Regions from separate parts of the Bradyrhizobium sp. U531 genome, predicted to be linked through region 4. Evidence: riboswitches for the same ligand, from Rfam matches in the RefSeq annotation. Region 4 holds a riboswitch; each other region holds the start of a gene.
The links. Region 4 has a riboswitch for cobalamin ahead of metE (5-methyltetrahydropteroyltriglutamate--homocysteine S-methyltransferase). Riboswitches for the same ligand answer to the same signal wherever they lie in the genome.

Region 1: it holds a riboswitch for cobalamin, as region 4 does, so the genes downstream of both, QRQ56_RS05585 (TonB-dependent receptor) here and metE (5-methyltetrahydropteroyltriglutamate--homocysteine S-methyltransferase) in region 4, are expected to answer to the same signal.
Region 2: it holds a riboswitch for cobalamin, as region 4 does, so the genes downstream of both, QRQ56_RS11920 (energy-coupling factor ABC transporter permease) here and metE (5-methyltetrahydropteroyltriglutamate--homocysteine S-methyltransferase) in region 4, are expected to answer to the same signal.
Region 3: it holds a riboswitch for cobalamin, as region 4 does, so the genes downstream of both, QRQ56_RS11985 (DUF1636 family protein) here and metE (5-methyltetrahydropteroyltriglutamate--homocysteine S-methyltransferase) in region 4, are expected to answer to the same signal.

Annotation. Positions count from the first base shown of each region.
Region 1 is NZ_JASVEN010000001.1:1,121,117-1,128,238, forward strand. It holds gene QRQ56_RS05575 (response regulator) at 1-2,929, shown strand, start outside; gene QRQ56_RS05580 (response regulator) at 2,926-3,363, shown strand; cobalamin riboswitch at 3,393-3,606, shown strand; gene QRQ56_RS05585 (TonB-dependent receptor) at 3,721-5,952, shown strand; gene QRQ56_RS05590 (hypothetical protein) at 6,027-6,608, shown strand; partial or broken gene QRQ56_RS05595 (hypothetical protein) at 6,710-6,930, opposite strand; gene QRQ56_RS05600 (hypothetical protein) at 6,930-7,122, opposite strand, start outside.
Region 2 is NZ_JASVEN010000001.1:2,428,392-2,435,513, reverse strand. It holds gene QRQ56_RS11950 (cobalt-precorrin-6A reductase) at 1-408, opposite strand, end outside; gene cbiE (precorrin-6y C5,15-methyltransferase (decarboxylating) subunit CbiE) at 407-1,588, shown strand; gene QRQ56_RS11940 (cobalamin biosynthesis protein) at 1,585-1,953, shown strand; gene cobM (precorrin-4 C(11)-methyltransferase) at 1,950-2,732, shown strand; gene QRQ56_RS11930 (cobyrinate a,c-diamide synthase) at 2,732-4,048, shown strand; gene cobA (uroporphyrinogen-III C-methyltransferase) at 4,045-4,776, shown strand; cobalamin riboswitch at 4,822-5,041, shown strand; gene QRQ56_RS11920 (energy-coupling factor ABC transporter permease) at 5,079-5,756, shown strand; gene cobF (precorrin-6A synthase (deacetylating)) at 5,797-6,546, shown strand; gene cobT (nicotinate-nucleotide--dimethylbenzimidazole phosphoribosyltransferase) at 6,557-7,122, shown strand, end outside.
Region 3 is NZ_JASVEN010000001.1:2,440,304-2,447,425, reverse strand. It holds gene cbiB (adenosylcobinamide-phosphate synthase CbiB) at 1-280, shown strand, start outside; gene cobD (threonine-phosphate decarboxylase CobD) at 292-1,257, shown strand; gene QRQ56_RS11995 (cobyric acid synthase) at 1,246-2,694, opposite strand; gene cobO (cob(I)yrinic acid a,c-diamide adenosyltransferase) at 2,700-3,335, opposite strand; cobalamin riboswitch at 3,376-3,598, shown strand; gene QRQ56_RS11985 (DUF1636 family protein) at 3,694-4,068, shown strand; gene cobW (cobalamin biosynthesis protein CobW) at 4,065-5,099, shown strand; gene cobN (cobaltochelatase subunit CobN) at 5,099-7,122, shown strand, end outside.
Region 4 is NZ_JASVEN010000004.1:573,373-580,494, forward strand. It holds gene QRQ56_RS22210 (EAL domain-containing response regulator) at 487-1,701, shown strand; gene QRQ56_RS22215 (4Fe-4S binding protein) at 2,279-2,482, shown strand; cobalamin riboswitch at 3,268-3,467, shown strand; gene metE (5-methyltetrahydropteroyltriglutamate--homocysteine S-methyltransferase) at 3,567-5,882, shown strand; gene QRQ56_RS22225 (cytochrome-c peroxidase) at 6,703-7,122, opposite strand, start outside.

The DNA.
Region 1 (7,122 bases), on a different contig from region 4:
GATCCCCGACGACGAGGGCCTCGCCGGCGGCATCATCTGCGCCAACACCGACGACACGCGCCGCGTCATCGGCGACCGGCAGCTTGCACTGCTGCGCGAGCTTGCGGCCACGACCGCCGAGACGCGAACCCTCGGAGATGCCTGCCGTCGCGCCAGCCATGCGCTCGCGACCGACGCTCGCGACCTGCCGTTTGCGCTGATCTATCTGGTCGAGCCCGACGGGCGCGACATCGCCCTCGTCGGCACCTGCGGCTTTGACGGCGACCATCCCGCCGCGCCATCGTCGCTTCCGCTGGAGGGGCCCGCGCTCTGGCCGCTCGCCGAGGTCATTCGCGAACAGAAGCCGCAGGTGGTCTCGCATCTGGTGGCCCGTTTCGGTGCCGAATGCCCGCGCGGCGCCTGGGATGTGGGGCCGCGCCAGGCGGCGGTGATCCCGATCCCGGCCCGCGGCGAGACGGCGCGCAAGGGCGTGCTGGTCGCCGGTCTCAACCCGTTCCGGCTGTTCGACGACGACTACCGCAATTTTCTCGAGCTCGCGGCCGGCGAGATCGGCGCTTGCCTCGCCAATGCGCAGGCCTACGAGGAGGAGCGCCGCCGCGCCGAGGCGCTTGCCGAGATCGACCGCGCCAAAACGACGTTCTTCTCCAACATCAGCCACGAGTTCCGCACGCCGCTGACGCTGATGCTGGGGCCGATCGAAGACGCGCTCAACGATGTCTCGCTGGCGGCGCTGCCCGAGGTGCAGCGTGAGCGGCTCGACATCGCGCATCGCAATTCGCTCCGCCTGTTGCGGCTGGTGAACAGCCTGCTGGATTTCTCCCGCATCGAGGCGGGCCGGGTGCGGGCGAGCTTCGTTCCGACCGATCTTGCCGCCTTCACCGCCGAGCTCGCCTCGAACTTCCGCTCGGCGACCGACCGGGCCGGATTGCGATTGAGCATCGCCTGTTCGGCACTGCCGCACGACGTCCACGTCGATCGCGAGATGTGGGAGAAGATCGTCCTCAACCTGATCTCCAACGCCTTCAAGTTCACCTTCGAGGGCGAGATCGCGGTCGAGATGGGCCCGAGCGCCGACGGCAAGTCCGCCGAGCTGCGCGTGCGCGACACCGGCACCGGCATTGCCGCGGACGAGCTGCCGCATGTGTTCGAACGCTTTCATCGCATCGAGGGAGCCAAGGGGCGCACGTTCGAGGGCAGCGGTATCGGGCTTGCGCTGGTGCACGAGCTGATCAAGCAGCATGGTGGCGCCATCACCGTCGAAAGCGAGCTCGGCCGCGGCAGCGTCTTCACCGTCACGATCCCGTTCGGACTGTCGCATCTGCCGGTGGAGCGGGTTGCCGACAGTGTTTCGACGGAGAAGCCGGTCGGAAGCGGCGTCGAAGCCTATGTCCAGGAGGCGCTGCGCTGGTTGCCGCAGCAGGCGGGCGTCACCGATCTTCGCGACGAGGTCGCGCTCGAAGGGGCGAGCGAGACGCCGGACGCCTCGACGCGCGGCGGCGGCGAGCGCATCGTCCTCGCCGACGACAACACCGACCTGCGCGACTACGTCAAGCGGCTGCTCGAAGCCCAGGGCTACAGGGTCGAAGCCTTTGCCGACGGGCAGGATGCGTTGGAGGCAGTCAGGCGCCATCAGCCCGACCTCGTTCTGTCCGACGTCATGATGCCGCGCCTCGACGGCATCGGGCTGCTCCGCGCGCTGCGCAGCGACGAGAGCTTGCGCGGATCGCCGGTCATCCTGCTGTCGGCGCGCGCCGGCGAGGAAGCGCGCGTCGAGGGGCTGGAGGCCGGCGCCGACGACTACGTTAACAAGCCGTTCTCGGCGCGCGAATTGCTGGCGCGGGTGCGCGCCAATCTGCAGCTGGCGCGCATTCGCCGGGATGCCGAGGAGATCCAGCGCCGCCAGGCCGCGCGGCTGGAGGCCGTCGTCGGCACCGTGCCGACCGCGGTCTGGTTCACCTATGATCGCGAGGCGAAGCGCGTTTTCGGCAACGCCTATGGCGCGCGGCTGTTGCGGGTCAGGGCGGACAGCAACATGTCGCTGTCCGGGCCCGAGGGCGAGCGTCCCGCCTGCCGCGTGTTTCGCGATCGCCACGAAGTCGACGTGGCCGAGCTGCCGCTCCATCGCGCCGCGCGGGGAGAGCAGGTCGCTGCGGAGGAGCTCGAACTCTGCTTCGACGACGGTGCTTCGGTCACCGCGATATTCGAGGCTTCTCCGATCGTCGATGCTGCCGGTGTATTCCAGGGCGCGGTCTGCGCCGCCATCGACATCACCGAGCGCAAGCGGCAGGAGCGCCATCGCGAGCTCCTGGTCAACGAGCTCAATCACCGCGTCAAGAACACGCTGACCACCGTGCAGTCCTTTGCGCTGCAGACCCTGCGCAACGCAGCGAGCCTCACCGACGGCCGCAAGGCGTTCGACGCACGCCTGATCGCCCTGTCGAAGGCGCACGACGTGCTGGTCCGGGAAAACTGGGAATCGGCGGAGCTGAGAGAGGTCGTGTCCGAGGCTCTCGCCGCGCATGCCGAGCCGGAGAGCGGGAGGCTCACGATCGGCGGGCCGGACTTGCGCATGCGGCCGTCGGCGGCGCTCGCCATCTCGATGGCGTTGCACGAGCTTGCGACCAACGCCGTCAAGCATGGCGCGCTGTCGAACGGCGCAGGGGCCGTCGATCTCGCCTGGAAGGTCGACGATTTGTTCGAGCTGTGCTGGACCGAGCGGGGCGGTCCCGCCGTGCTCGCGCCGTCGCGCCGCGGTTTCGGCACGCGCCTGATTCAGCAAGGCCTGCCCCATGAGTTCGGCGGCGCCTACGTCGATCTGCGCTTCGCGCCGGAAGGCGTCGTTTGCGTCATTCGCGCACCGCTCCATGAAATCCGCGCCAGCCAGGGCGGATTCGATCTTGCAACCGTTGATGCCGGGAGAAGCACATGAAACCTGAAAACGATCTGGCGGGTCAGCGGGTCTTCGTCGTCGAAGACGAGGCGCTGGTGATGATGCTGCTCGAGGATTCCCTTCTCGATGCCGGCTGCGAGGTCGCGGGCATGGCCTCGCGCGTCGACGAGGCGCTCGAGAAGGCGGCGGCGCTCGCGTATGACGTCGCGGTTCTCGACGTCAATCTCAACGGGCGGCAGACCTTCGAGGTCGCGCGCTGCATCGCCGAGCGCGGTATTCCTTACGTGTTCGCCACCGGCTACGGCCCTGCCAGCCTGCTTGCGGACTTCCGCCACGTTCCGATCCTGCAGAAACCGTTTCAGCAACAGGATCTCGAGACGGCGCTGCGCCAGGCTCTGTCGGCCCAGGCGGAGCGGAACCAAAGTGCATCCCTCGGCGGGCTTCCGTCCGACCAGAGCTGTTCGCTGGCCTGATCGTTCGATTGACTCGCCGTTGCGTTGGCCCCTAAATGGCCAGTGACGGTTCTCCTCACGGAGATCAAAAGGGAATGTGGTGCGGGATGTCCTGGCTTCGGGACTGTCCCAACGCCACGGCTGCCCCCGCAACTGTAAGCGGTGAATCTTTCGTCTCATGCCACTGGGAAACTCGGTCCTGGGAAGGCGACGTAGAGGTCACGACCCGCGAGCCAGGAGACCTGCCGTCAGCCGTGGTCACACGCGAAGATGTCGGTCGGGGAGTACAGACATTGGTATTACCGGAGCAATCCATCGCTCCCCGGTGAAACCTCGTTCGCTGTGACGTGCCACTGACGTCATGCCGAGGTTACAACCGTGTCCCGTTCCATCTCTGTCGCCAGGCGCCTTGCCGCCGGCCTCTTCGCATCCGCTTCCGTCCATTCGCTCGACCTGTCCGCCGCCTTCGCCCAGCGGGCTCCCGCCGAGCAATTGCCGCCGATCGAGGTGACCCAGCCCGAGGATCAGAGCCGCACGCGGGCCCGGGCAGCCGGTGAGGGCGATGCCGGGCGGCTGCGGGCGACCGCGAATGTCGCGCCGGCAGGCCAGGGCACAGGCTCGTCCGGCGCGGAGGCCGTCGCCGGCAATGGCGGCATCGTCGGTGCTGCCACGACCGTGATCACGGCCGCCGATATCGCGCATTCGCCGGCGCAGAATTTGGCCGAGATCATCGCGGCGCAGACCCCGGGCGCACAGATCACGACGTTCTATGGCGGCCAGATCGGCGCCAAGACCAGCGTGGACCTGCGCGGCTTCGGCGCCTTTGCCACCGCCAACACGCTGGTGCTCGTCAACGGCCGGCGGCTGAACGACGTCGACATGGCGCAGGTGGACCTCTCCACCATCCCGCTCAACTCCATCGAGCGGATCGAGATCATGCGCGGCAATTCCGGCGCGGTGCTCTACGGCGACAACGCGGTCGGCGGCGTGATCAACATCGTCACCAAAAATGGCGTCGGCGGCCCGCCCGTGACCGCGCGCATCGAGGCCGGCTTCGGCTCGTTCAACACCAGGCTCGGTAACGTCTCGACCTCGCTCAATTCCGGCCCGTGGTCGACCTCGTTCTACGGCAATACGGTCAGGACCGACGGCTATCGCGACAACAATCGCTATTCGCAGCAGAATGCCATCGGCAATCTCAATTACACCACGTCGGGCCTGACCGGGTTTCTCACCATCACCGGCGATAGTCAGGAGCTGCGGCTGCCAGGCGGCCGCACCGTCGATCCCTCCATCGGCCTCGACGAGCTCAGGGCTAACAGGCGCGGCACCAGCACGCCGTTCAACTACGCCAACCAGCAAGGTTTCAGCGCAACAGCCGGCTTCACCAAGACGCTGGTCAACGGCGTCGATCTCATCGTCGACGGCGGCATGCGCGACAAGAAGCAGCAGAGCGCGTTCTTCTCCAGCCCGTTGCCCGTTCCGGCCTTCTTCACCTCGACCTATGTCGAGTCTCATCTGACGAATTGGTCGATCACGCCGCGGCTCAGCGTGAAGAGCCTCGCGTTCGGCATGCCGTCGCAGCTGCTGACCGGCATCGACTATTACGATGCGAGCTTTCGGCAGGATCGCGGCGCCGGGCAGGGGCTCACGCCCTGGCACAATTACGACCTCAGGCAGCAGACGGTCGCGGGCTATTTTCAGCACACATTGGGCGTAGCCCCCACGACCGACGTCTCATGGGGCGCACGGGTGCAGAACGCCAGTCTGGTCGCACGCGACAATTTCAATCCGGCCGCGCCGTTCAACGCCGACATCGGCGCGTTGCCGCTGACCAGCAGCGAGACCCAATATGCGCTGCATCTCGGCGCCGAGCATCGTCTCAATGAAATGGTCTCGCTGTTCGGTCGCGCCGCGCGCGCGTTCCGCACGCCCGATGTCGACGAGCGCCTGTCGTCGGGACCTTCTTTCGATCCCTTGACCTTCGCGGCGATCCCGCAAACGTTCCAGCTCAAGACCCAGACATCGCAGGACATCGAGGGCGGTCTGCGTCTCAAGGGCGGCGGGCTGGCGATGCAGAGCAGTGTCTACCTGATGGATCTCACCAACGAGATCCATTTCAACCCGGTGCTGTTTTACAACACCAATCTCGATCCGACCCGCCGCTACGGTTCGGAGACGAGCCTGTCCTATCGCGTCAACGACGCCCTGCTGCTGCGCTCCGGCGTGGCCTACACCCGCGCGGTCTTCCGCGAGGGCATCTGGGCCGGCAATGACGTGCCGCTGGTGTCGCGCTACACGGCGAGCGCGGGTGTCACCTGGAACATCTGGCAGAACTATCTGGTGCTCGATGCCACCGCGCGCTTCTGGAGCGAGCGGCGCATGGACAACGACCAGGCGGGCACGCAGAAGCCGATCCCGGCAAACGGCACCATCGACCTCAAGCTCAGCGGCCAGGTCGAGCGCTACTTCTGGTCTCTCAGCGTCAACAATGTGCTGAACGCGCTCTATTACGACTACGCCATCGCAAGCACCTTCACGGACGGCCGCTTCAGCGCCTATCCGCTGCCGGGCCGCACCTATCTGCTCAAGGCCGGCGCGACGTTCTGATCCGGCTTTCACTTTGCGAGGGGCTGCCGCACGCCCGCCAAATGAACTAGACTTCGACAACAAGGAGATCATCCATGGCTCTCGACATCCTGCCGTCCCACGGCGAGCGCTTCCCCCTTCACCCGGTCGCCTCGCGCCTTGCGCCGATGTTCTGCTTTGCGCTGCTGACGGCCTCATGCGCGCTGGCAAGCTTCGCGTTCGCCTGCGCAACGCCGTTCGCGGCCTTCGCCGTCGTTGCCGCGGCGATGCTGCCGCTGCGCCCGGCATTGCTCGTCGTCACCGGCGCCTGGCTGGTGAACCAGACCATCGGTTTCGGCGCGCTGCATTATCCCGTCGACGCCAGCACCGTCACCTGGGGCTTCGTCATCGGCGCGGCCGCATTGCTCGCAACCGCGGCGGCGTCGCTGGTGCTCGGCAGGCTGCCGCAGGGCCGCACGCCACTGATGCTGGCGATCGAGCTCGTCGTCGCCTACGGCGTTTACGAGCTCGCGCTGCTCGCCGCGACGCCGTTTCTCGGCGGCGAGGGCGCCTTCACGCTCGCGATCGTGACGCGCATCGCCCTGACCAGCGCCGCCTGGCTCGCCGGCCTCGTCGCCGTCTGCGAGATCGTCCGTCTCGCCAACCCGCTTGGGCGCAAGGGTGCGATGTCAGCCTGAGCGCAGACCGTAGCCCGGATGAGCGCAGCGACATCCGGGACACCACCCGCAAAGATCCCGGATGTCGCTGCGCTCATCCGGGCTACAAGACCTGCGTGCTGTCACGACCGCGCCACGGCTTTCGCCCACCGCCGCAGCGCGACCGCCGTCCAGACCGTCTCGACGAGTCCGAACGGCCAGGCGCCCTGGAGAAAGCCGTAGTCCCGCTGAGCGCGCACGCCGCCGCGAAGGCCAGCACGTAATGCGGCCCGCGCGGCTCGAGCGCGTAGAACAGCAGCATGGCGCTGACCGACAGCAGCCCGAAGATGGTGAGCGTGTCCATCAGCTCGCGGGCAGCTTCGGCTTCTTGGCAACGCCGAGCATGTGGAAGACCGCGGGCTCCATGACCGGCCAAAGCGCGGCCGTCGCGGTGAGCACGGTTGCCGCACACATTGCCGCCAGCACCGTGGCGCGGATCTTCAAGCCGGTCGTCCGCGACCGCCACACGATCCAGCCCCAGGCGCCGAGCACCACG
Region 2 (7,122 bases), on a different contig from region 4:
CCGGCCGATAGCGAGGAATACATTTGCTGGCGCCTCGGGCAACGCAGCGACCGCCGCGCTGACATCGGCGACTTCTATCCAGCTGTCGCCAGATATCGCGGTCCAAGGCGCGCGTTCCAGCGCGAGCAGCGGCGTGCCGGTTTGCGTACAAGCCTCGATTGCGTTGCGGCTCATCTCGGCAGCGAACGGATGCGTGGCGTCGATCACACGCGTGATGGCTTCGCGGCGGATGTAGTCGGCCAGCCCGCTGACGCCGCCGAAGCCGCCGATGCGGGCCGGCAGCGGCTGGTCGGCGGGCGCGCGGGTGCGGCCGCCATAAGAATAGACGGCGTCGAGCCCGGCACGCGCGATCTCCGCAGCGAGCAAGCTTGCATCGGCCGTTCCGCCCAGTATGAGGGCGCGCATCATGTCTGATCCCTGGCTAACCATCATCGGTATCGGCGAAGATGGCCTTGCCGGGCTGTCCGAAGCAAGCCGAAAGGCGCTCGCAGATGCCGAAACTGTCTTTGGCGGTGAACGCCATCTTGCGCTCGCCGGCGTCGACAGCCGTGGCCGTCCGTGGCCGGTGCCGTTCGACGCCAAGGTCGTGCTGATCTGCCGCGGCCAGCCGACCGTGGTGCTCGCCTCCGGCGATCCTTTCTGGCACGGCGCAGGCGCTGTGCTCGCCGAGAAGCTCGGTAGCGATGAGTGGATGGCATATCCGGCACCGTCGACCTTCTCGCTCGCGGCCGCGCGCTTGGGCTGGCGGCTGGAGTCCGTGACGTGCATCGGCCTCCATGCCGCGCCATTCGAGCGCCTCGTGCCGCATCTGGCGCGAGAGGAGCGCATCATCTGCCTGATGCGCGACGCGGCGGCGGTCGGCGACCTCGCGAAATGGCTGACCGAGCGCGGATGGGGCGCCTCGCTGTTGTGGACGCTCGAGGCGCTGGGCGGGCCACGGGAATATATCGACCAGCATCGCGTCGACCTCTTTGCCGAGGAGGTCGCCGCAGATCTGGTCGCGGTGGCCTTGTGGGCGAGGGGAACGCAAGGCATTCCCCGCAGCTCAGGGCTACCGGACGATCTGTTCGCCCACGACGGCCAGATCACCAAGCGGCCCGTGCGCGCGCTCGCGCTGTCGGCGTTGGCGCCGCGTCCCGGCGAGCGGCTGTGGGATATCGGCGCCGGCTCGGGTTCGATCTCGGTGGAGTGGGCGCTGTGCGGCGGGACGGCGATCGCCGTCGAGGCGCGCGAGGATCGGGCTGCCAACATCGGCAAGAATGCGGCTGCGTTCGGGCTGGCGCACCGCATCACTGTCGTCGCGGGGAAAGCACCCGAAGCGCTTGCTGCGCTGGACGCGCCGAATGCCGTCTTCATCGGTGGTGGCCTCGATCACGCGACGTTCGATGCCATCTGGTCGCGGCTTTCGCCGGGCACGCGGCTGGTGGCGCATTCCGTGACGCTGGAGACGGAAGCGCTGCTCGGCGAGCTGCATCAACGTCATGGCGGCGAGCTGATGCGGGTCGAGATCGCGCTAGCCGCGCCGCTCGGCCGGTACCGCTCCTGGGAGGCGGCGCGACCGGTGGTGCAATGGAGCGTGGTGCGATGAAGGTCGCCGGGCTCGGATTCAGGAAGGATGTCACGCTGGCTTCGCTGCGTGAGGCGCTTCTGGCTGCGGGCGGCCCGGAAGGGCTTGCCGCGATGGCGACCGCCAGCGACAAGGCCGATACAGAACCGCTGAAGCAGCTCGCGCGCGAGTGCGGACTGCCGATCAGGGCGATTCCAGCGGAGACACTGGCCGGCATCGACACGTTCACGCAATCAGGGCTGGTCGCGGAAAAGTTCGGCACGGGATCGGTCGCAGAAGCCGCGGCGCTCGCCGCCGTGGGCCCACGGGCCCGGCTGATTGCGACGCGCGTGGTCTCGCAGGACCGCACGGCGACGGCCGCGATCGCCGAAGGAGACGGCGCATGACGGTGCATTTCATCGGCGCAGGGCCTGGCGCGCCTGACTTGCTGACCTTACGCGGCCGCGACCTGATCGCGTCCTGTCCGATCTGCCTCTATGCGGGCTCCCTTGTGCCCGAAGGCGTCCTGGCGCATTGCCCGCCCGGGGCGCGCATCGTCAACACCGCGCCGCTGTCGCTCGACGAGATCATCGCGGAGATCTCTACGGCGCATGCGGACGGCAAGGATGTCGCGCGGCTGCATTCCGGCGATCTCTCGATCTGGTCGGCGATGGGCGAGCAGCTCCGTCGCCTGCGCGCACTCGATATTCCCGTGACGGTGACGCCGGGCGTGCCGTCGTTCTCCGCCGCTGCGGCAGCGTTGGAAGCGGAGCTCACACTGCCGGGGCTCGCCCAGACGGTGGTGCTGACGCGCACGCCGGGCCGCGCCAGCGCGATGCCCGAGGGGGAGAAGCTTGGCGCCTTCGCCGCGACCGGCGCCGTGCTCGCGATCCATCTCTCGATCCATCTGCTCGACCAGGTCGTCGCCGAGCTCACGCCGCATTATGGCAAGGATTGCCCGGTCGCGATCGTCTGGCGCGCGAGCTGGCCGGAGCAGCGCATCGTGCGCGCGACGCTGGCGACGCTCGATGCCGCTGTCGGCACCGAGATGGAGCGCACTGCCCTGATCCTGGTCGGCAGGACGCTCGGCGCTGCGCATTTCGACGAAAGCCGCCTCTATGCCGGCGACTACGACCGCCGCTATCGGCCGGTCGGCACCGAGCCGCGCTTTCCGGAGGCGACGTGATGGCGGCAGGCCTCGTCATCTCCGCGCCGGCCTCCGGCGTCGGCAAGACCACGCTGACGCTGGCGCTCGCGCGTGCCTGGCGCCATCGCGGCCTGAACGTGCAGTGCTTCAAGAGCGGCCCCGACTACATCGATCCCGCCTTCCACGCCGCTGCGACGGGACGCGCCTCCGTCAACGTCGACAGCTGGGCGATGGATCGCGGCACCATCGCGCATCTCGTCAGCCGCGGCGCGGATGCCGATATCGTGCTCGCCGAGGGATCGATGGGCCTGTTCGACGGCGTTGCCGCGCGCGGCGTGTCCGGCACCGGTGCCACCGCCGATATCGCGGAGATCCTGGGCTGGCCGGTCGTGCTGGTGATCGATCCGTCCGGGCAGGCGCAGACGGCCGCCGCGATCGCGGCGGGCCTGCGCGACTACCGCGCCGGTGTGCGCCTCGCGGGTGTCGTGCTCAACCGCGTCGCCAGCCCGCGGCATGAAGACCTCGTGCGGCGCGCGCTGGTCGACGCCGGCATCGCCGTGTTCGGCGCGCTGCCGCGCCATGCCGAGATCAGCCTGCCGAAGCGGCATCTCGGCCTGGTGCAGGCCGAAGAGCAGGCGGAAATCGGAAAGCTGATCGACGAGGCTGCACGGTTCGTTGCGCAGCATGTCGATCTCGAAGCGGTGCTGCGATCCGCGGCCAGCTGGTCGTCGTCGCCGCCGACGGCGGCGAGCGGAGCGAACGTGGTGCCACCCGGCCAGCGCATCGCGCTTGCGCGCGATGCCGCGTTCTCCTTCGTATATCCGCACATGCTGGAGGCCTGGCGCGCGGCGGGCGCGGAGATCGTGCCGTTCTCGCCGTTGGCCGATGAAGCGCCTGATACGCGCGCGGACGTGTGCTGGCTGCCCGGCGGCTATCCTGAACTGCATGCCGGCAGGATCGCCGCCAATGCCCGGTTTCGCAGCGCCTTGCGGGCCTTCGCCGAAACGCGGCCCGTACATGGCGAATGCGGGGGCTATATGGTGCTCGGAACCGCTCTGACCGACGCGGACGGTGTCCGCCACGAGATGACGGGCCTGCTTGGCCTGGAGACCAGCTTTGCCAAACGCCGCATGCATCTCGGCTATCGCCTCGCAACGCTTGCCGCGCCGATGCCGGGACATCGCCCCGGTGCGCGGCTGCGTGGGCATGAGTTTCACTATTCGACCATCCTTGCCCAGCCTGACACGCCGCTCGCGGTCGTGCATGATGCAACGGGCGCCGTCGTCGCCGAGAGCGGCTCGCAGCGCGGCCACGTCAGCGGCACCTTCTTTCACCTGATCGCGGAGGATCGATGAGCGGATTTGTTTCCTTCATCTCCGCCGGGCCCGGCGACCCTGAATTGCTCACGCTCAAGGGCGCCGCGCGGCTGCGCGAGGCCGACGTCGTGCTCTATGACGATCTCGCCTCCGGCGCGATCCTCGATCTGGCCCGGCCCGATGCCAATCTCGTCGCGGTGGGGAAACGCGCGGGGCGCCCCTCGACCAAGCAGCATCACGTCAACCGTCTGCTGGTCGACTATGCGGCAACCGGGGTGCGCGTGGTGCGGCTCAAGTCGGGCGATGCCGGGATTTTCGGCCGGCTCGAGGAGGAGATCGAGACGCTGCGCGAGGCCGGCATTGGCTATGAGATCGTTCCCGGCGTCACCTCGGCCTGTGCCGCGGCGGCCCAGGCCGGCATTCCGCTGACCCGGCGCCACACCGCGCGCCGGGTGCAGTTCGTGACCGGCGCCGACGTCACCGGCGATCTGCCGCCGAATCTGAATTGGGCGGCGCTGGCCGACCCTGAAGCGACGACCGTGGTCTATATGGGCCGGCGCACCTTTCCGGCGCTTGCCGCAAAATTGATCGCGCACGGGCTCGCCGCGGACACCCCGGCGCTGGTCGCCGAATCCCTCGGCCGTTCCGACGAGCTTCTGGTCCGCACCACCATTGCCGAGCTTGCCGAGCAGCTTGCCCGCGGGGGCGCGCCCTCGACCGCCGCCGTGATCCTGTTCGGCGCGCTGGCAGGGGATTATCCGTCATGATCGCCCCGGCCGCGCCTCGCCACTTGACGCCGGCTCGGCGAAAGAGGCACACAGGAGAGGCATGGTGCTCAACGCGGCGCAAAGCGTCGGAGCATAATCGGGAATGGGGGTGGGCGGACCCAGTTGCGGCGCCCAAAACCCCAGCCGCCCCCGCGACTGTAAGCGGTGAGGGACTTCGATCAGCCACTGGGCCGTTGAGGCTCGGGAAGGCCGGAGCACCCAGTGAACCGCGAGCCAGGAGACCGGCCCTGCACGTTTTGAGGCCAAGGCCGTCGGGTGTGACGGCAGGAAGGATCTGAGCCATGCATATCGAACCCGGGATCGTGACGGGCGCCAAGCTCGTGTTGAGTTACGCAACCGGCATCGCCGCAGGCGGCGTTGCCTTGAAGCTCGCGGCCGAGACCGTGCGCGAGCAGGGCATCGGCTCGTTCGCAGGCCGGACGCTCGCGACCACCGTTCTCGTCTTCGTCTTCTTCGAGATCCTGCCGCACTTCCCGGTCGGTGTCTCCGAAGTGCACTTCATCCTCGGCTCGACGCTGTTCCTGCTGTTCGGTGCCGCGCCCGCCGCCTTCGGCCTCGCATTCGGCCTGCTGCTGCAGGGCGTGTTCTTCGAGCCTCAGGACATCCCGCAATACGGCATGAACGTCACGACGCTGCTGGTGCCGCTGTTCGCGATCCAGGCGATCGCTTCACGGATCATCCCGCGCAACACCGCCTATGTCGATCTCAGGTATCGCCAGGCGCTGGCGCTCTCGACGACCTATCAGGCCGGCGTGATCGGCTGGGTGGCGTTCTGGGCTCTCTATGGCTCGGGCTTTGCGATGAGCAACCTTGCGAGCATCGCTACGTTCGCGGCGTCCTACGCGCTGGTCATCGTGATCGAGCCGCTGGCTGATCTCGCCGTGCTGGCGCTGGCGAAGTCGCTGCGCGGCGTCACCGCGCCCGGCTTCGTCACCCCGCGCCTGCACAACGCGGCCTGAGAGATCAGCGAAGGGCGGTCCGCCGCCCTTCGCGCTCGCGATGCTCACGCTCTCCCTGATCGGCATCGGTTGCGGCGATCCCGGCCAGCTGACGCGCGCCGCCGTTGAAGCCATCAACGCCGCCGATCTCGTCCTGATCCCGCGCAAGGGAACGGCGAAGTCCGATCTCGCCGATCTCAGGCGGACGATCTGTGCGGATGTCCTGACCAACCAAACGACGCGCATCGTCGAGTTCGATCTTCCCGTGCGGGACGCAGAGGAAGCGGACTACCGCAAGGGTGTGGACGATTGGCACGATGCGATCGCGGCGACCTGGCGACAGGCGATCGCCGATCATCGCGACGGCGAGGGCAAGGTCGCGCTGCTGATCTGGGGCGATCCCTCGCTGTATGATTCCTCGCTGCGCATTGCACGCCGGCTCGATCCCTTGCCGAAAATCGAGGTCGTGCCCGGCATCACCTCGATCCAGGCCCTGTGCGCGGTGCATGCGCTACCGCTCAACGACATCGGCGAGCCCTTTCTGGTCACGACGGGGCGGCGCTTGCGCGAGGGCGGCTGGCCGGCAGGCGTCGACACCGTCGTCGTGATGCTCGACGGCGGCACCGCGTTCCAGTCGCTCGATCCGGCCGGGCTCTACATTTATTGGGGCGCCTATCTCGGCATGCCCGATCAGATCCTCATGTCCGGTGCGCTGGCCGAACTCTGCCCGCGCATCGTCGCAGTGCGTCAGCAGGCGCGCGAGCGGCATGGCTGGATCATGGACAGCTACATTCTCAAGCGCGCGCGTTAGGCGAGGCAGCATGCTCCCCGAATGGATTTATCAACAGTGCCCCGAGATCTCCGCGGTCCATCGCGACGCCGCGATCGCGCGGCAGGCGCAACTGACGAAACCGACCGGCGCGCTCGGCCGGCTCGAGCAGCTCGCGATCGAGCTCGCGGGCCTGCAGGCAACCGACAAACCGCGGGCCGCGCGCGTGCCGATCATCGTCTTCGCCGGCGACCACGGCATCGTCGCGCAGGGCGTCTCGGCCTATCCGCAAGCCGTGACCATCGCGATGATGGCGAATTTTGCAGCCGGCGGTGCCGCGATCTCGGTGCTGGCGCGCGAGCTCGGCTCGAGCCTCGACGTCGTCGATGCCGGCACGCTGGCGAATGAGGCGATGGCTGATATCATCACCGACAAGCCGCGCCACGGCACGCGCGATTTCAGCGTCGAGGCGGCGCTTACGCCTGCGGAGCTGGCGTTCGCCTTCGAGGCAGGCCAGCGCGCGGTCGTTCGCGCGGAGGCAGCCAAGCCGGATCTGCTGATCTTCGGCGAGATGGGGATCGGCAACACCACCACGTCGGCGGCGATCGCGGCGAGCCT
Region 3 (7,122 bases), on a different contig from region 4:
GCTGCTGGCGCCAAGGCGATCGGTGGCGCTGGCGTGCATGACGCGCGATGCGCGCCGTCACCGCTCGCCCAATGCCGGCTGGCCGGAAGCTGCGATGGCAGGTGCGCTGGGCGTGCGGCTCAGCGGTCCCCGCATCTACCACGGCAGCATCACGAACGAGCCGTGGCTCAACGAAGGCGCGCGCGATCCGCTGGCCGCCGACATCGGCGAGGGACTTGCGGTCTACCGCCGCGCCATGCTGCTGCTCGCCGGCGTGCTTGCGATCGTCAGCTTCGCGTGAAACAACGGGGCATGCGCGAGCACGGTGGAAATCTCGATCTGGCCCAACAGCGCTTTGGCGGGCGCGCGGAGGACTGGATCGACCTGTCAACCGGGATCAACCGGTTGCCATATCCCGTGGGCGAAGTGAGTGCGCGCGCCTGGACCGCGCTGCCCTCGCGCGCCGAGATCGAGGCGCTGCATCAGGCGGCGCATCACGCTTATCGCACGCGCGCGCCGCTCGTCGCGCTCGGCGGTGCGCAGGCCGCCATTCAACTTTTGCCGCAACTGGCGCCGCCCGGGCGTGCGCGCATCCTGGCGCCGACCTACAATGAATATGCCGGCGTGCTGGCGGCCGCGGGGTGGGATGTGCAGGAGGTCGAAGAGCCTGCTGCGCTCGAAGGCGCGGACCTCGCCATCGTCGTCAATCCCAACAATCCCGACGGCCGCCGCCATTCGCCCAAAGATCTGCTGGCGTTGCTGCCGCATGTCGGACGTCTCGTGATCGACGAGAGCTTTGCCGATGCCGTTCCGCAATTGTCGCTCGCGTCGGAAGCGGATCGGCCGGGGCTGCTGATCCTGCGCTCCTTTGGAAAGTTCTACGGCCTGGCTGGCCTGCGACTCGGATTCGCAATCAGCAATGCCGCGGACATCGACAAGCTCGTTGCGTTTTCGGGTCCATGGCCAGTCTCGGGCGCGGCCATCGCGATCGGCTGCCGCGCCTTGCGCGATGATGCCTGGGCCGACGCCACGTCCGCGCGGCTTGTGCGCGACAGTGCTCGGCTCGACGAGATGGCGCGCGTGCAGGGCTGGCGGCTGGTTGGCGGCGCGCCGCTGTTTCGGCTTTACGAGACGCCGAACGCGCTTGCTGCGCAGGAGAAGCTTGCGCGCGGCCACATCTGGTCGCGTGTCTTCGCACAACAACCGACATGGCTGCGCCTCGGATTGCCCGGCAGCGCAGCCGAATGGACGCGCCTTGCCGAGGTGCTAGCGCGCTAGCGCGAGCAGGCCCTCGACATCGAGATGTTTCTCGATGTGATCGGCCAGTGCGTCGAGCGCGCTCTCGACCCTGGCGTGATAGGGCTCGTCGCCTGCTTGAATATCGAGCCTCGCCAGATACGCCTTGCGGAAAGCGTCGGACGTGAACAGGCCGTGCAGATAGCTGCCCTGCACACGGCCATCGCGCGAGATCGCGCCCTCCGGCTCGCCGTTCAGCTTTGCGAAGGGCTGGGCGCGGTCCGGGCCGTCGGTACGACCGATGTGGATTTCGTAAGCCTCGATCGGCTGATCCGTCGCCGCATGCACGGCCGCGACACGCGTCAGCGTCTTCTGCGGGCTCATCACCGTATCGACCTCCAGAAGGCCGAGGCCCGGCGTATCGCCCGCGGGGCCTTCGATGCCATCAGGATCGGCGACGCCGCGCCCAAGCATCTGATAGCCGCCGCAGAGGCCGAGCACATGGCCGCCGCGGCGGTGATGGGCGAGCAGGTCGATGTCCCATCCCTGCGCGCGCAAAAAGGTGAGATCGCCGCGGGTGGACTTCGAGCCAGGGATGATGACGAGCCTGACGTCGCCGGGGATCGCTTCGCCCGGGCGCACCAGCACGAGATCTACGCCGGGCTCCAGCTTGAGCGGATCGAGATCGTCGAAATTGGCGATGCGCGACAGCGCAAGGCAGGCGATCTTGCATTGGCCCGGCTTGCGCGCATCGCTCAGGCCCAGCGCGTCCTCGGCCGGCAGCTCGCCGGCGCGCGCAAACCACGGCAGCACGCCGAAGCCGCGCCATGAGGTCTTCTGTTCGATCAGCCTGTAGCCGTCGTCGAACAGCGTGGAATCACCGCGGAACTTGTTGATGACGAAACCCTGGATCATCGCGGCATCATCAGGATCGATCACCGTCTTGATACCGACGAGCTGGGCGATGACGCCGCCGCGGTCGATGTCTCCGACCAGCACGACCGGCACGTCGGCCTTGCGCGCAAAGCCCATATTGGCGATGTCGGACTTGCGCAAATTCACCTCGGCCGGACTGCCGGCGCCTTCGATCAGCACCAGATCGGATCGCGCCTTGAGGCGCTCGAAACTCTCCAGCACCGCGCCCATCAGTGACGGCTTCATCGCCGCATAGTCGCGCGCCCGTGCGGTCGCGATGCGCTTTCCATGCACGATCACCTGCGCGCCGACGTCGGTCTCGGGCTTGAGCAGCACCGGGTTCATGTCGGTGTGCGGCTCGACGCCGGCGGCGAGCGCCTGCAGCGCCTGGGCACGGCCGATCTCGCCGCCATCGACGGTGACGGCGGCATTGTTCGACATGTTCTGCGGCTTGAACGGGAGCACGCGCAAGCCACGCCGCGTGAAAGCGCGCGCAAGGCCCGCGACGATGAGCGACTTGCCCACGTCAGAGCCGGCCCCCTGGATCATCAGCGCGCGTGCCATCGAACTCAGAACTCGACGCCGGCCTGCGCCTTGATGCCGGAGCGGAACGGATGCTTCACCAGCGTCATCTCGGTGACGAGGTCGGCGATCTCGATCAGCTCGTCCTTGGCGTTGCGCCCGGTGAGCACGACGTGAGTCATCGGCGGCTTTGAGGTCGTCAGGAACTCCACCACCTCCGCGATGTCGAGATAGTCGTAGCGCAGCGCGATGTTGATCTCGTCGAGCACGACCATCCGCAGGTTCTCGTCGAGAATCAGCTCCTTGGCCTTCTCCCAGCCGGCGCGTGCGGCGGCGATGTCGCGGGCGCGGTCCTGTGTCTCCCAGGTGAAGCCTTCGCCCATCGCGTGGAACTGGCAGAGCTCGCCGAAATGGCCGGTGAGCAGGCGCCGCTCGCCGGTATCCCAGGCACCCTTGATGAACTGCACGACCGCGCAGGGAAAACCATGCGCGACGCAGCGCACGATCATGCCGAAGGCCGACGAGGATTTGCCCTTGCCGGCGCCGGTGTGGACGATGATGAGGCCCTTTTCGCCGCTCTTGGTCGCCATGATCTTGTCGCGGGCGGCCTTCTTCTTCGCCATTTTCTGGGCGTGCCGGGCGTCAGATTCCTCGGCGGTTTGGGTCTCCGGTTCAGGCGTCATCGGTCCCGGTCCTTCGGCTTGACAAGAGGCGGCCACCGGCAAATGGTGGCCCGGCGTTGGTTCCTGTCCTATGACAGGCGAAGAGGGAATGCGATAGGGTCCGAATCGGCAAGATTTGGCTCCAAACTGCAGCCGCCCCCGCGACCGTGACCGGAGAGATGCCCGAAGCCACTGATTCCCTCGGGGAATCGGGAAGGCGGGGATCGAAGGGCCAAAAGCCCTGCTCCGCAAGCCGGGAGACCTGCCAGCGCGGACGAGTTTTGGACCGGCGGACGGGGTGTTCCGCGACGGGGAAACGGGCCCTTCAGGAGAATGGTCCGTGTGCCTCATCGCCTCCCGCTGTTATCTGGAAGAGGCGATGACCGTCACACTGCATGTCTGCATCACCTGCAAAGCCGGCGAGACGCTCGGCGAGGGCGAAACCACGCCCGGCAAGCGCCTGCATGGCGCCATCCTCGAGGCCGGCGTGCCCGACGGCGTCAATGTGGTTCCCGTCGAATGCCTGTCGGCCTGCAGCCAGGGCTGCTCGGTGGCGCTGAGCGCGCCGGGCCGCTGGTCCTACGTCTATGGCCGCCTGTCGGATGCGAATGCGCAGGACGTCGTCGCCGGCGCTGCGGCCTATGCGGCCGCGCCCGACGGGCTGGTGCCCTGGCGCAGCCGCCCTGAAATCTTCCGCAAGCAGTCGCTTGCGCGCATTCCCCCCATTGCCGCGTTGCCGGAGGCCGCCGAATGAACTCGCTCGCAAAAGTCCCGGTCACGGTGGTCACCGGTTTTCTCGGCTCGGGCAAGACGACGCTGATCCAGCATCTGCTCAGCAATCCCAACGGCAAGAAGCTCGCCGTGCTCGTCAACGAGTTCGGCAGCGAGGGCGTCGACGGCGAGATCCTGAAATCCTGCGCGGATGAAAACTGCCCGGAGGAGAACATCGTCGAGCTCGCCAATGGCTGCATCTGCTGCACCGTCGCCGACGATTTCATCCCGACCATGGAGAAGCTTTTGGCGCGGCCGGTGCGGCCCGATCACATCCTGATCGAGACCTCGGGTCTTGCTTTGCCGAAGCCGCTGCTCAAAGCGTTCGATTGGCCCGAGATCCGTTCGCGCATCACGGTCGACGGCGTGATCGCGCTGGCCGATGCCGAAGCCGTCGCGGCCGGCCGCTTCGCGCCGGATCCGGCTGCGGTCGAGGCGCAGCGCGCCGCCGACGAAAATCTCGACCACGAGACGCCGCTGTCGGAAGTGTTCGAGGACCAGATCGCCTGTGCCGACATCGTGCTGCTGACCAAGGCGGACCTCGCCGGTGCCGCCGGCGTTGAGGCCGCCAAGGCCGTGATCACCGCCGAGATGCCGCGCCGCGTGCCGATGCTGCCCGTGACCGACGGCGCGATCGACGCGCGCGTCATCCTCGGCCTTGGCGCTGCCGCCGAGAATGATCTTGCCGCGCGTCCCTCGCATCACGACGGCGAGGAGGAGCACGAACATGATGATTTCAATTCCGTCGTGATCGATCTTCCTGAAGTCGCCGACGTCGATGCGCTGGTCGCATCGGTCCAGAAGTTGGCGCGAGAGCAGAACGTGCTGCGCGTCAAGGGGTACATCGCCGTCGCGGGCAAGCCGATGCGCCTCTTGCTGCAGGCGGTGGGTGAGCGCGTGCGCCACCAGTTCGACAAGCCCTGGGGCGCAGGCCTCAGACAGTCGAAGCTCGTCGTGATCGGTGAGCACGGCGATATCGACGAGGCTGCGATCAAGGCGGGACTGGGTATCTGATGCACGTCGTCTTCCGCGAGAGCCGCGGTCTCGAGGAGACCGCGACGCCAAGGGACATCGGCCAGGATCCGGCCGATCTCGTGGTGCTCTCGTATTCGGATTCCGACCTTGCGGCGTTCGCGGCGGGCTGGCGGCGGGGCCGCGAGAGGCTGCCGTCGCTGCGGCTCGCCAATCTCGCGGAGCTGCGTCATCCGCTGTCGGTCGACACCTATGTCGAGCGCACGCTGTCGCAGGCGCGTGGAATCCTCGTGCGCCTGATCGGCGGCGAGTCCTATTGGGCCTACGGCCTCGCGGCGCTTCAGCAGCTCGCGAAGGACCGCGGCATCGTGCTCGCCGTGCTGCCGGCCGATGGCCGTGACGACACGCGCCTCGATGCGTACTCGACCTTGCCGGTCTCGACGCTGCGGCGGTTGAAGGTGCTCTGCGACACCGGCGGCCCGGTCGCGGCGCAGGCCGCGATCGCGCAGCTTGCGCTGGCCTCGGGCCTGTATGCCGGCCCCGTCATCGGCGAGATGACCGTGCCCGAGATGGGCTTCTACGATCCCGCGCGCGGCGTCATCGCTGCGCCCGCAGCCGGAGCCAAGCCGCTCGCACTCGTGACGTTCTATCGCTCCTATCTCACCGCCGCGGACACCGGCCCAGTCGATGCGCTGATCGCGGCGTTGCGAGATAAGGGATTCGACGCCTATGGCGCCTTTGCCACCTCGCTGAAGGCCCCAGGCGTCGCCGATTGGCTGCGCGGGTATCTTGCGAAAAATCCGGCGGCTGCGATCGTCAACGCGACGGCGTTCTCGGCCGTGGGCGACGACGGCACGACGCCGTTCGATGCCGCCTCGTGCCCGGTGTTCCAAATTGCGCTGTCCACCGCGCGGCGCGAGGACTGGGCGGAGTCGCTGCGTGGCCTGTCGCCCGGCGATCTCGCCATGCATGTGGTGCTGCCCGAGGTCGACGGCCGAATCTTCGCTGGCGTTGTGAGCTTCAAGTCGGCGGCGGAGCGCGATCCGGATCTGCAATTTTCGCATCTGGCCCATCGGCCGGATGAGCAGCGCGTGAAGGCGGTCGCCGCGCGTGTCGCGGCCTGGCAGCGTCTTGCGGAAACGCCGGCTGCCGCGAAGCGTGCCGCGATCGTGCTCTCGAATTATCCGGGCCGCCCGCACCAGATCGCGCATGCCGTCGGTCTCGATGCGCTGGCTTCGGTCGAAGCCTTGCTGTCCGATCTCGCGGAGGCCGGCTACGATGTCGCGCCGGCGCCTGCGCTCGGCGAGCAGTTGCTGACCCAGCAGCTCGCCTGGAACGTCGCCGACTATCGCGCCGCGCTCGCGCGCCTGCCGCAATCCCTGCAGGATGATCTCGCGCAGGCCTGGGGCGCACCAGAGACCGATCCGAGCTGCCGCGATGGCGCCTTCCGCTTCGCGGCGCGCCCATGCGGACGATCGATCATCGCGGTCCAGCCCGAGCGCGGCGATGCGACCACGCGCGATGCCGACTATCACGATCTCGCCCGCACGCCGCGGCACGCTTACGTCGCGTTCCATCTCTGGCTTCGCGCGCAGGGGATCGACGCAATCGTGCATATGGGCGCGCACGGCACGCTGGAATGGCTGCCCGGGAAATCCGTGGCGCTGTCCTCCGCCTGCTGGCCGGAGGCGCTGATCGGCGATCTCCCCGTCATCTATCCCTTCATCGTCAACGATCCCGGCGAGGCCGCGCAGGCCAAGCGGCGCATTGGCGCGGTCACCATCGGCCACCTGCCGCCGCCGCTGGAGACATCGGCCGTGCCGGAAGGCTTGCGCCGTCTCGAACGCCTGCTCGATGAATATTCGACCGCCGATGGTCTGGATCCCGCGCGCCGCCAGCGGCTGATCGCCGCCATCCGCGACGAGGCGCGTGCAGCGGGCCTTGAAGACGATCTTGGCCTCGATGCCTCCGCGGCGCCCGCCGAAGCCATTCCGCGGATCGACCGCTTCGTCTGCGATCTCAAGGAAAGCCAGTACGGCGACGGCTTGCACGTGTTCGGCCGCGG
Region 4 (7,122 bases):
CGTCCACACTCGCTATAAGCAACAGAGCTGAGGTAATCGCAAGCCATTGCCGTTCTCAGAATCGACTCCGGTTTGAGCAGCTGCGAACTCATGATGGGCTGCCTTCGATTGGAAAACAATCACCAAACGGCACACGCCGGTCATGTCGATCAAACGTTCGTAAGAGTGATTGCCGATCGTCGCTCACGAACTACTCTATTCAATAAATCGTGCGCCACGATGATCGCAGCGCCATAGAGCGTCAGCTCGGTCCGTCCGAAGGAGAGATTCCCACCTCGCGTACGACATCGTACAAAGTTGCGCGAAGCGCGACAGGTATCATACGCGTGCGCCCGATAAAATCGTCTGAGCAAGATCGCGAAAGATTTTGCACACTAATGCACTATCTTAAGCTTATCTCGAACAATCAAAAGATATCGGGAAGCACAGCTTGTTTGGACCTTCGCTCCTCGTTTAAGGCACCGTCACGGAACGGGAGTGGTTGCGATGGAACATGGTCAGGCCGAACTGGTCGGAGGGAAACCTGTAATCTTCGGGCAACGTAAGGTGCGGCCGCGGGCATGCCTGGCGGTCGGCAAACGGCATCTGCGCGCCTTTCTACGGGATGTGCTGGAGGATATGGGATTTGTTACCAGCGAATGCAGGACTGCTGACGAGTTGCCGCATGTACTCCGCACGGAGTTCCCTGATCTGATCCTGCTCGGCATTGGCTCGGACCGCATCGAGCCTGGACGATTGCTCGAGATACTGGTACGCGAAGAATTTGCAGGCCGAGTGCTGGCGTTCGGAGCGCGCGAGTCGATCATCATGGCGGCAGTGCAGCAGGTCGGCAGTGAATATGGACTTGCTATGCTGCCGCCGCTCAGGGCGCCGTTTGCAGCCGAGACGTTGCGCGATCGGATCGGCATACTCTTGCCAAGAGAGCCGGCGCCCCGTCCCGCGGTCCATGTCGGAGAAGCCTTACACGCTGGCTGGCTTGAGCTCTGGTATGAGCCGAAGTTTGACACGTGTACCCTTAGCCGCCGCGGCGCCGAGGCGCATGTGCGAATGCGGCACCCGACCTGGGGCGTTGTTCCACCGGCCTATTTCATCCCGGAATCTCACGATCCGCATTTTAGGAACTTGTCGCAGTTCGTGATCGACCGCGCGATCAAGGATTGGCAGTATCTTCTGGAGCAGCAAACTTCGATCGATCTCTCCATCAATCTCCCGGCAGCATTCCTGATTGACCCGCAGGCGGTACGCGATCTCTGTCGGCGCATGCCGTCGCACGCCGCTTTCGGCGGTTTGACGATTGAAATCGAGAGCGTGGAAGCGATCGAGAACCTAGATCTCCTGGTCGAGGTTGCGCGTGAGGTTCGCTTTCACAACATTGGCCTTGCAATCGACAATGTCGGTGCCAATTGGCCGCAGCTGATGGGGGTGACAAAATTCCCGTTCATGAAATTGAAAGTGGATCGTCAGTTCGTCGGCGGCTGCGCGAATGGGCCCCTCAAGCGAACGGTGTGCCGCCATATCGTCGATCTAGCCAAAGAGTACAATGTGCGCACCGTCGCCGAAGGTGTGGAGAGCCAGGCTGACCTAATCGCTGTGGCCGAACTCGGCTTCGACCTTGCGCAGGGCCATCTGTTCGGAAAAGCCATGCCACTGAAGCAATTTGCACAGTCATCTTTCAACCCTGCTCCAGCTCGTCTAAAATAGTTGCGAGTGGCTGAGTGCGGCCAAGCGACGCTCAGGAGCACCGCCATGCCTACTCGGCACCAGGCATGAGGCTGAGTGCAATTCGGTCTGCAGGGCCAGTGTCGCTCGTCCCGCCGCCACTTCATTTCCCTCCGAAGCTTGTTATACCACAAGCCCGTTTTGGCAAGCCTCCAGCGAGTCCTCCGCGCAGCTAGCGTTGCAGCCATGAGCGAGGCTTGCACAAACCTCCAGTCGGGGTGTGTGACCGGAGGTTTGCCGAGATCCAACGTAGACCTGCGTCCGTTGGCGGTTTTTTGTCGCCGCCGGTTGAGGAAGCGTCAGCCTCGCTTGCCCCCGCGCTGACGTGCCAAACAAACCGACGGACGCTTCCAGCGTCAAGTCGCGACTGACTCTCGCAAGACGGGCCGAGGGCTCGTAGCCTGAAATTGAAGCGACCTGTTGCTGTCGCAGATGCAACATGGTCTCAGACCCGGGACAGCCGAATTGGGCAAATTGCCCAACATTGAGCGCGTCTGCGTTTGGCACGGCATTTGAAAGGGATCGCCCATGGCATCGCTCGCCTAAGGAGTCGGAAGGCATGGCTTACAAGATCGTCGCTTCGCAATGCACCGTTTGTGGCGCATGTGAGTTCGAGTGTCCCAACGCGGCGATCAGTCTGAAGCGCGACATTTACGTTATCGATGCCAAAAAATGTACGGAGTGCGAGGGCCATTGCGACACGCCGCAATGCGCGGTGGTCTGTCCGGTCCCTGACACCTGTGTCCCGTCCAAGACAGGATAGGCAGCCCGCGACCAAAAGGCCTCATCGCTCGATTTCGCGAACGAAGTTGTAGATGTGGGACCTTGAGGAGACCACGACCGCATGGGGCGCATCGAGGTCGATTAACATCGTTATGAGCTTAAGACGCTGAGCGACTCCGAGGAACCCCTCAACGGGCTCTGTCGGAGGACACCGTCGAAATTGTCACGAACAAGGACAAGGCCCTCGATGCTCAGTGGCCGCGTTAAGGCCTATCATCGCTGGCCGCGAGTCGAGGCGAGGCAGACCGGCGTCGAGCGGCCACGGACGTATCGAAGCCGGCGCAAAAGTCGCTCAGCACGTGAACACCTATTGCACCGAGAAGATCATCTTGGCCAACCTCACGGAGGCGAACGACCTCGTGCCTGGTCGCGGGCCGCCGAACACCAAGGAGCCGACCTGATCATCCGTGCGGTCCTGGAGCAATCCGGCTTTCGAAATGTCTAGGGAGCCTCGTGGGCTGTGACCAAACGGAAGACGGCCGAGGATGATCGCACCTTCCTGACGCGCTGGTTCGAAAAGCTGCTGACGGAAAAGGTCGCTTCCTCGCGATCACACAGATACCGAAAGCGGCCCGGGTTCGTTCCGGTCGTGGAGCTCAACCGTTACGCGAGCAAGGAGCGAATGCATTCACAAGCGGAGCCTCCACAGATCCGGGCGTGTTCACCAGGCCGCGAGCAAGACCGTCGTGCCCGCCTAGTGCGCTCGTAATCGCTTGGGCAATATCGCAGCGAGAATAGGTAGGTTGACGCATCGATCCTCGTGCGCATAATTCAAGCCGTCGCGGTCTCCGGATTTCGTTTGATCTGGAGCTAAGAGGGAAGCCGGTGCAATGCCGGCGCTGCCCCCGCAACTGTAAGCGGCGAGCCGCTGTCCAACGAAGTCACTGAAGCCATGCGGCTTCGGGAAGGCCGGACAGCAGCGACGACCCGTGAGCCAGGAGACCTGCCTCGACAAGATATCGTCCACGGGCGGGGCGTCCCGGTGTGCGCCAAGCAGTTGTCGCTCACGCGATGTTCGCTGTCTGCGTCCGCCATGGCCTTTGCCCCAACATGGGGTCTAAGCTATGTCAATCCTTTCGCTTCCCGTTGCCACACTGGGGACGTCACGCATCGGCCCACGACGCGAACTCAAATTCGCGCTCGAGAGCTACTGGGCGGGAAAATCCAGCGAAGCCGAGCTCCTCGAGGCGGGGAGTGGACTTCGTGCCGCTAATTGGGCACGGCAGAAATCCCGCGGTGCGACCGTCATTCCTTCGAATGACTTCTCGCTCTACGACCATGTGCTCGATACCAGCCTAATGGTCGGCGCCATTCCCGACGTTTACGGCTGGAACGAAGGTCCTGTGTCGCTCAAAACCTACTTCACCATGGCGCGTGGCGCTCAAGACGGTGGTCACGCTCAGCATGGGCCCGGCGTAGCCGCACAGGAGATGACGAAGTGGTTCGATACGAACTACCACTACATGGTGCCGGAATTTCACCAGGATCAGATCTTTAAGTATGCCTCTCGGAAGCCGATCGAGGAATATGAGGAGGCAAGAAGCCTCGGCTATCAGACGCGGCCCGTCCTAGTGGGCCCAGTCACTTTCCTGAAGCTCGGCAAAAGCGTAAATCCCGCCTTCAATCCGCTGTCGCTGCTTGATCGACTCCTCCCCGTCTATGTCGATGTTCTCCGCGAACTAGCCTCGCGCGGCGCTGAATGGGTTCAGCTCGACGAGCCATGCCTAGTGATGGACGTCGACGAAGCATCTCGGGCCGCTGTCCGCCGGGCCTATGCTCATTTCGCTAAGGCCGTGCCGGCCCTTAAAATCATGCTGGCCACATACTTCGGGGGTGTCGGCGACAATCTTGAAACAGTATTGGCCTTGCCCGTTGCCGGGGTTCATGTCGACCTGGTTCGTGCACCTGACCAGTTGGACGCGATTGTCGCCAGAGCAGGTAGAGATCTCGTGGTCTCGCTCGGTGTCGTTGATGGTCGCAACGTATGGCGCTCTAATCTGCCGGCGCTACTCGACCAACTTGCTCCTATGGTCAAAAAACTGGGCAGGGACCGTGTTCAGATTGCCCCCTCCTGCTCGCTGCTTCATGTTCCGACCGACATTGAACTAGAGATCGATCTCGATCCCAATCTGAAGACGTGGTTGGCGTTCTCAGTGCAGAAGATCAAGGAACTTTCGATATTGGGCAAAGCGCTGGCTGGCTATGCTGCCGACGTGGCCGATGAACTCACGCTCTCAGAGGATGCATCCGTCACCCGCGAAACATCGCCGAAGATCCACAGTGCGAACGTCGCCGGACGAATGGCCGCGATCGACGATAGCATGCGTCGCCGTCGCAGTGCGTTCACCCAGCGCGCCGACGTCCAACGCGTCGCCTTCGCATTGCCGATGTTTCCAACCACAACCATCGGATCCTTCCCGCAAACGGCGGACGTCCGCAATGCGCGTGCAGCTCATGCGCGGGGAGCGCTGAATGACACGCAGTACGAGCAGCTTCTGAAAGCGGAGACAGCCCATACCGTGCATTGGCAGGAAGATATCGGCCTGGACGTGCTCGTACACGGTGAGTTCGAGCGCAATGACATGGTTCAATACTTTGGCGAGCAGCTGTTGGGTTTCGCATTCACCAAGCACGGCTGGGTTCAGTCTTATGGCTCGCGGTGCGTTCGTCCTCCTATCCTGTTTGGAGATGTCTCCCGCCCGAAGCCCATGACCGTTAAATGGTGGCGACATGCGCAGTCTCTGACCAAAAAACCCGTCAAGGCTATGCTGACCGGACCGGTGACGATCCTGAACTGGTCGTTTGTCCGTGACGACATCCCGCGGAGCGAGACATGCCGACAGATCGCTCTCGCGATCCGAGACGAGGTCATCGACCTTGAGGCGGCTGGAGCGACCATGATCCAGATCGACGAGGCTGCGTTGCGGGAGGGATTGCCACTGCGCAAATCGCAGTGGAAGGACTATCTCGATTGGGCAGTGGACAGTTTCCGTGTTTGCTCCTCCGCTGTCGCTGACGGAACTCAGATCCATACGCACATGTGCTATTCCGAGTTTAACGAAATCATCGATGCGATCGCAGCAATGGATGCCGACGTCATTTCAATCGAGGCGTCGCGCTCCAAAATGGAATTGCTCGACGCTTTCAAGAGCTACAAATATCCTAATGAAATTGGGCCGGGCGTCTATGACATTCATTCACCGCGCATTCCCGCAGTAGCCGAGATCAAGCAGCTGATTGTGTTGGCTCGGCAGCGGGTTTCCGATCGGCAGCTCTGGATCAATCCCGACTGCGGACTGAAAACTCGAAGATGGGAGGAGGTGCGTCCCGCGCTCGTCAATATGGTGGTCGCCGCACGTGAGTTGCGGGCCGAGGCATGATCGTACGGAGCGTGTCGCCAACGTATCTGTGAATAAGATGAACGCGCTTTGGGAGCTCGCGATATCCTTGCGAGCTTCCAAAGTGTCCAGCGCCTGCGAATGCCGGTTTGCCCCGGCGGAGGCGATCGCATACAGCGGCGACAAGCTCGAATCCGGCGGACGACCGCATGCCGGCCATACCGATTAGGTGACATATTCCAAGTCACTTACGCTCGACGCGAACCACGGTCCTATCGCTTCATTTATCCATCGCGTGGATGCGTCCCATCACAACAATCTATTTTACCGCCCTTGCGGAATTTCATACCTATTTTGCGCCTCCGCGCGGTCTTCGGGAAGATTTGCTGGTATTCGGCGGTGCCAAAATACTGGCGCGTGACGGCAAACTGACGGTTGAGTTTCAGGGCTCGGCAGTCAAACCGCCTGCGCGATGGATCCCAGCTCCATCAAGGCGCTGCCCGTGCCAACCGGACAGCTGGCAAGTGGTGAGCAAGTCCTGAAGTTTACGACAGGAGCGGAAGGCAAGCGGCTCGCTAAGTTGTGCAGAGCGATATCCGCTTCTCCTTGTTTGACGGCGAATGCCCTCGTCGTAAGTCGATCGCCGGTAGTTCTCCCTACCGACGAAAGCTGGAACGATGCGGAAAGCAGCGTCGCTCCCGCGTGACTTTCGCCCGGCCTCGCATTGAGGCCGGGCGGCTTTTTATGTGCCTGCTTATCAGTGACAGCAGGGGATCATTCATTTTGGCGTCATTGCGAGACCCCGGGTTCTTGGAGCGCTTCTGTTGCTGTTCGGCAGGGAATGAGGCCGGTGCTGCTAAGGCTATCTGTCTATTGAAGGCTTTGGTGTCGTGTTGGTGCGCGTCGGCAATATCGGATATTCGATCTTAGGCAGCCGACCGGTCAGCGAATTCAGAAATGCGACAATGTCGTTTTCCTCCCTATCGCTAAGCTTGGCGCCGAGCTGGATGTCACTCATTAGGGCAACAGCTTGCTTCAGGCTCCAAACCTGGCCCGAATGGAAGTAAGGGGCTCGCAACGCGACGTTCCGCAATGGCGCCGCGCGGAAGACATATTCGTCGCCAGCCGCCCTGGTAACCGCGAATCGGCCCTTATCGGCGTCCGGAAGCACGCTTGCGTCCGGCTTTTTCATCACGCCGAACGGGAAGTAGGCCTGTCCACCGAGATTGATTCCATTGTGGCAAGAGGAACATCCCTTCGCCATAAACAGTGCCAACCCTGT